DNA from 3 places in the Thalassolituus sp. UBA675 genome. Region 3 is predicted to be linked to each of the others. Evidence: predicted binding sites of a transcription regulator. Region 3 holds the regulator's gene; each other region holds the start of a gene.
What was found. The regulator sigma-54, encoded in region 3, starts transcription at its own class of promoters, with help from an activator protein. The targets are predictions, from matches to a motif close to TGGCACNNNNNTTGCTNT.
Positions count from the first base shown of each region.

Region 1: a site for sigma-54 is predicted at 866-883, ahead of B3007_RS12670 (urease accessory protein UreD). Genes of this name have one in related genera too.
Region 2: a site for sigma-54 is predicted at 858-875, ahead of urtA (urea ABC transporter substrate-binding protein). Genes of this name have one in related genera too.

Region 1 covers NZ_DBNJ01000028.1:22,370-24,645, reverse strand. Annotated here, with positions in the region: gene B3007_RS12675 (TlpA family protein disulfide reductase) at 1-810, shown strand, start outside; gene B3007_RS12670 (urease accessory protein UreD) at 977-1,783, shown strand; gene ureA (urease subunit gamma) at 1,795-2,097, shown strand; gene B3007_RS12660 (urease subunit beta) at 2,130-2,276, shown strand, end outside.
Region 2 covers NZ_DBNJ01000032.1:43,332-45,607, forward strand. Annotated here, with positions in the region: gene atzF (allophanate hydrolase) at 1-36, shown strand, start outside; gene B3007_RS14400 (GntR family transcriptional regulator) at 46-726, shown strand; gene urtA (urea ABC transporter substrate-binding protein) at 995-2,276, shown strand, end outside.
Region 3 covers NZ_DBNJ01000031.1:69,181-71,456, forward strand. Annotated here, with positions in the region: gene ptsN (PTS IIA-like nitrogen regulatory protein PtsN) at 1-212, opposite strand, end outside; gene hpf (ribosome hibernation-promoting factor, HPF/YfiA family) at 216-518, opposite strand; gene B3007_RS13690 (RNA polymerase factor sigma-54) at 583-2,142, opposite strand.

The sequences.
Region 1 (2,276 bases), on a different contig from region 3:
GTCAGTTTCCCTCTGGTTCCTTTTCTAGGCCTCAGCGCGCTATTGCTGATGGCCGTTGCGAATCGTGTTTTACCCGACGGAATCCCCGGCCTGGTTGATCGCATTATCTCGAGAGTGTTTGTCGCATTGGTGATCTCGCGCATGGTATTCGTCGTCCAATACCGCGATCAGTACTTTGCCGCGGAAACACCCGCATTCGCTATTGTAGATATCCGTGACCGAGGATTCGAGCCCATCGCATTCCTGGTGGTTATCGCACTGGGTATCGGGCACATGCTGCTAAGGGAAGTAGCATGGCGTAGGCCACTAATCGTCATGGTAACGATTGCTCTGCTATGGATTGGCGCAGGATTCAGCTTGTTTAAATTCACTCATAGCACGCCAGATCTGTGGCCGGAATACAGCTTTAACGACCTGACGGGTAAGTCTTTTCCGCTCAGGTCTGATGTTGCGAATGTCACGGTTGTGAATCTGTGGGCGACCTGGTGTCCGACGTGCAGGGCTGAAATGGAAGTGTTTGAACAAGCCCAGCAAGCCTACCCACATGTACGTTTTGTTATGCTCAACCAGGGGGAGAGCAAGGCTGAGGTCGCAGCCTTTATCGAAGCGGAGGGGTATCAGTTTGATAACCTATGGCTCGATATGGAAGGACGTATGGGGCACTGGTTTGGCCAGAGCGCTTTGCCTGTGACTCTCGTATTTAACAAGGAGGGTAAGCTGCTGAATGGCCGTATGGGAGCGATGTCGGCTGCTACTCTTGAACAGCTCCTTACCCAGGGTTCTGGCCTTTCACTTCCCACCCATTTCTGACTTCTTGCCGAGTTATTAAGCCCTGGTACTCAAAGGCTTCTCTTTTTGGTGCATCTGGCCTGCATTTTGCTCTGTTAGTGCACAATAAAGTGAATACAATCGTGGATACCTGATTCAGACCATGTTGCAGGCTGTAAAAAACGTTCGACCCGGCTGGCAAGCCAAGATGAATATGCGCCTTGAAAAGCGAGGCGAGCGAACCGTGATGGCTGGTCTGACGCACCATGGCCCCCTCCGCGTGCAGCGCCCCTTCTACCCTGAGGGCGAAACCAGTCACATTTATCTTCTGCATCCACCGGGCGGCGTTGTGGGCGGAGATGGCTTATCGATTGATATTGAATGCTGTCAGAACGCTCATGGTTTGTTTACTACGCCGGGAGCTACCAAGTTCTATCTGAGTGCAGGCGCGACCGCGGATGTAACACAGGTGCTTCATATTGGTGCAGGCTGTGCACTGGAATGGTTCCCTCAGGAGAGCATTTTCTTTACCGGCGCCAAAGTGAAAGCAAAAACTCAGATCGATCTTGAGGATGATGCTCATTTCATGGGCTGGGAAATCAGCTGCTTCGGGCGGCCGGTTAATGAAGAACGCTTTCTGCATGGCAAGGTGCACTCGAAGTTTTTTGTCCGACGCAACGGACGGCCCTTGTTGAGCGATCACCTGTTGGTCTCTGATCCTAAGCATCTCAGTGCGGCTGCAGGATTGCGGGACTATCCGATGCAGGGGCTGTTTGTGGCGACTGGCGGTACTGAAGCACTACTGGAGGCCTGCCGCGATGTTCTCGCTGAGGCGCAGACGAAGCTGGAAAGCCCACTTCCTGCTGGGCTGACCCTGCTGGATGATCTGATTGTTCTGAGAGTGCTGGGCATCAGCACTGAAAAAATGCAGTCGTTAATGATTCCGGTGTGGCAACTGCTGCGCCAGAAAGTATTAAATAAAGGGGCGGAAATTCCGCGAATCTGGAATACCTGACAGGCAGACTTATGGAACTGACACCAAGAGAGAAAGACAAGTTACTTATTTTTACCGCTGCTCTGTTAGCCGAGCGTCGTATGGCTCGGGGAGTAAAACTGAATTATCCGGAAGCCGTCGCCTTTATTACCGCGGCGATTATGGAAGGCGCTCGTGATGGTCGGACTGTCTCTGAATTAATGGGGCATGGCCGGACTCTCCTTACCCGCGATGACGTGATGGAAGGTGTACCCGAAATGATTCACGAAGTGCAGGTCGAAGCGACTTTCCCCGATGGTACTAAGTTAGTCACTGTTCATAACCCTATTGTCTGATCACGGCAGTTTAACGGATTGAGGAGCACGCAATGATACCTGGTGAAGTTAAGGCTGCGGAAGGCAGTATCACACTCAATGAAGGTCGTCAGACGTTAGAAATAGAAGTGGCGAATACGGGCGATCGTCCTATTCAGGTTGGATCTCACTATCACTTTTACGAAGTGAATAATTCACTG
Region 2 (2,276 bases), on a different contig from region 3:
GGCTGGCGGGCCTATATCTCATCACTGAACGCATAAGGTCATGTTGTGAACCTTGCCGAGAAAGTATATCGACAGCTGAAAGAAGATATCTTCGACTTCAGAATGCTACCCGGAGATCGCTTCAGTGAAAGTGAAGTTGCAGAGCGTATGCAGGCCTCCCGGACACCTGTCAGGGAAGCGCTGTATCGCCTGGAGCGCGATGGGTATGTGCAGGTGTACTTCCGTAATGGTTGGCAGGTCAGGCCTTTTGACTTTCGGTATTTCGAAGAGCTCTACGATGTCCGCATTCTGCTGGAGTGTGAAGTGGTTCGCCGCCTGTGTATGGAATCAGACCGGGCGGAACGCTTAGCGGGACTGGTCACCATCTGGTGCTGCAAGCCCTCACAGAGGCAGGTTGATCCTGTTGATGTAGCGTTTCTGGATGAGGAATTTCACTTCGGACTATTGGAGTGTGGCCAGAACAAGCAAATGGAAGCCATTCATAAAGGCGTATGTGAGCGTCTGAGGATCGTAAGGCGCCTCGACTTTTATGAGCCTAGGCGTATACAGGCAACATACGATGAGCACAGTAGTATTCTCAGTGCGATTCTTTCGGCAGACAGCTCTCGTGCAACGCGAGATCTTACTAAACACATCGAGGTCAGTCGCAATACTGTTCGCGAAATAACAGTTCACAGAATTCAGGAAGCGCGACAACGATACTCCACCGACTTATCAAGGAAATAGATACGCACGCTTTCAAGGCAAAAAAAACAACTCGCTGAGCACTATTGGTGCGAATTATCTCCTCAAGACCGGAAATGCTCCTCTGGGGGGCACTCTTTGCCAGAAATTGCCGAAAAATAAGGCATGAAAACTGGTACGGCGATTGCTCTAACTAGATCGGTTTTATAGTTGCCCGCTCTTACACACCCCCAAGAGAAGAGTCGAGGCCGGACATAATCCTGACCATAAAAAGGAAATAATTATGAAAAAAGTAAGTCTCAAAACTCTGATGAAAGCGTCACAGATTGTTGGTATGACAGCGATGGCTGCAGGCGTAAGCATTGCGAATGCAGCAGATGACACCATTAAAGTCGGTGTCCTGCACTCTCTGTCGGGTACTATGGCAATTTCAGAAACTACTCTGAAAGACACTGTTCTTATGATGATCGAAGAACAGAATAAGAAGGGCGGCCTGCTAGGTAAAAAGCTTGAGCCAGTGGTTGTCGACCCAGCATCTAACTGGCCTCTGTTTGCAGAAAAAACCCGTGAACTTCTGGAAAAAGAAGACGTTGATGTGATCTTCGGTTGCTGGACTTCAGTATCCCGTAAATCGGTTCTGCCAGTTGTGGAAGAGCTGAATGGTCTGCTGTTCTACCCGGTTCAGTATGAAGGTGAAGAATCTTCTTACAACGTATTCTATACCGGTGCTGCGCCAAACCAGCAGGCGATTCCTGCGGTTGATTACCTGATCAACGATCTCGGCGTTGAGCGTTTTGTACTTGCAGGTACTGACTATGTATACCCTCGTACGACTAACAAGATTCTTGAGTCTTACCTGAAGTCTAAAGGTGTTGCTGAAAAAGACATTATGGTGAACTACACGCCGTTTGGTCACAGCGACTGGCAGACTATCGTATCGGATATTAAGAAATTCGGTGCCGCTGGTAAGAAAACGGCCGTTGTTTCTACCATTAACGGTGACGCGAACGTTCCTTTCTACAAAGAACTGGCTAACCAGGGCGTAGCGTCTGAAGAAATTCCAGTTGTTGCCTTCTCAGTAGGTGAAGAAGAGCTGTCAGGTTTTGATACTGAGCCACTGGTTGGTCACCTGGCTGCATGGAACTACTTCCAGAGTGCAGAAAGCGAAGCTAACGATGAGTTTATCGCAGCATGGCATAACTACATCGGCGATGAAGACCGTGTAACTAACGACCCAATGGAAGCGACTTACATCGGTTTCAGCATGTGGGCAGAAGCGGTTGAAAAAGCAGGCTCTGCAGAAGTGGATAAAGTACGCTCTGCGATGTACGGCATCGAAGTACCTAACCTGACTGGCGGTACGGCCGTAATGAACGAAAACCATCACCTGTCTAAGCCGGTACTGATTGGCGAGATTCAGGAAGATGGCCAGTTCGAAATCGTTTGGGCTACTGACGAAGAAGTGAAAGGTGATGCATGGACGGATTATCTGCCAGAAAGTGCAAACCTGATCTCAGACTGGACTGCACCTATTAACTGCGGAAACTACAACACCTCAACGAAAACCTGTGGTGGTTCGGCGGTTGCAGGCG
Region 3 (2,276 bases):
CGGCAGTGTGGGATGGCGATGCCTTCTCCTATCCCTGTGCTCCCCATGCGCTCGCGTGCTAACAGGCGTTCGTATATATCGTCTGCGGAGGCGTCGCCGATTTCTTCAGCAACCAGAGATGAAAGTTGTTCTAACAGTTTTTTCTTACTGGAAACGGTCACGTCAATGACGGACCGCTCCGGTGTGAGGATATCCTCAATACTCAAAGACATGCTTCAGCCTTGACCGTGTTGGCGCGCTACCAGCTTCTCTTTGTGTTTCAGAACCTGACGGTCCAGCTTATCCACCATCTGATCGATAGCGGTATACATATCTTCGTTTTCTGCTTTGGCGTGCAGGTCGTGACCTGTGATGTGAATTGTCGCTTCAGCCGTCTGTCGATCTTTAACGACAGTCAGTGTGACTTGCCCTGTGGTGATGCTGTCACTGTGGCGCGTCAGTTTTGCCATTTTATCTTCAACGTGTGCCTGCATAGCTTCTGTTACTTCTACATGATGACCACTGATATTGATTTGCATGCCAAGTCTCCTGTGTCGCTGGCGGTATGTGAATCAAAGTCTGTTGACTCTCAACTAACAGACTCTAAATCAGCTGCTTACGTTCATTCGATGGTGGTATCAGCATAGCCTCGCGGTATTTCGCTACCGTGCGCCGTGCCACTTTGATGCCTTTCTCACCCAGCATCGTTGCTATCTTGTTGTCACTGAGTGGCTTCCGCGTGTTTTCGTCCGCGATCAGTTTTTTGATCATCGCCCGGATGGCCGTCGATGAACACTCCCCGCCGCTGTCGGTGCTGACGTGGCTGGAGAAAAAATACTTGAGCTCAAAAATGCCGCGCGGCGTATGCATGTATTTCTGAGTCGTCACCCGCGAGATCGTTGACTCATGCATACCAACCGCTTCGGCGATGTCATGAAGCACCAGCGGTTTCATCCCTTCATCACCTTCTTCAAAGAAGTCTATCTGGAATTCAACGATTTTGGTTGCGACTTTGAGCAGAGTGTCATTGCGACTTTGCAGGCTTTTGATAAACCAGCGCGCTTCCTGCAGGTGATCTTTGAGGAAGGTATTGTCGGCACTGCTGTCTGAGCGGCGGATCAGCGATGCATAATCGGCATTCACGCGCAGCTTGGGTGCAATTTCTGGATTCAGCTCAACACGCCACTCATCACGAATCTGGCGGACGATGACGTCTGGAATGACGTATTCAGATTCTTCTGAAGCGATACCGGCACCCGGCTTAGGGTTCAGCTCTTTAATCAGTCGCATGACGGATTTCAGGTCGTCTTCCTTTAATTTGGTACGGCGCATCAGCGACTGATAATCACGGCTACCAAGCAGGTCAATATGATCACGAATGATCAGCTGAGCTTCGGTTAACCACGGGGTACCTTGTGGAAGCTGATGCAGCTGAAGAAGCAGACATTCGCGCAGGTCGCGGCAGAAAACACCGGCCGGATCAAATTGTTGCAGGCGATGAAGAACTGCCATCACTTCTTCTTCTTCGATTTCGAGTGACGGGTCCATCGCTTCAATGACGTCTTCAACTGTCGTGTGAAGGTAGCCATCATCGTCTACACCATCAATCAGCATGGTCGCAACTTCGCGGTCAGCATCTGACATTGGGGTCAGGTTTAGCTGCCAGAGCAGGTGATCCTGCAGATTGTCGCTGGTGGCGTAGCGGGAATCGTAGTCAAAGTCTTCGTCTACCGGCCCGGAGCTTGATGCGACTCCGGCGCTGACCTGATAGGTATCTTCCCACTGGCTATCTACAGGCAGGTCATCGGGCAGTTTCTCGCTCGACCATTGCTCATCGAGAGATTCCTGGCCGCTCTGATCGTCGTAGGAATTGTCATCGTAGGAATTGTCGTAATCCTGATTGTCAGAGCTGCTCTCACGGTCTTCGCGGCTGTCTCTGTCGTTGTTATCGGAATCAGAACTGCGGGAATCGTTGTCGGACTCGTTGCCTGAGTCGCTGTTGTCATCAAACTCTTCGCTTTCCAGCATTGGGTTGGAATCCAGCGCTTCCTGAATTTCCTGCTGAAGGTCCAGCGTTGAAAGCTGGAGGAGGCGGATGGCCTGTTGCAGCTGAGGCGTCATCGTCAGCTGCTGGCCCATCTTAATCTGAAGGGATGTCTTCATATAACTCGGTAATTACGACCTGAAAATCGAACCATCTTTTTGTTTGATGCACCTAGCATTATAGGCAAAGTCCTTGTGTATGGAACCTATTTTGCTTACCAGAGTAAATAGATAACTCTACAGTACGTGACATC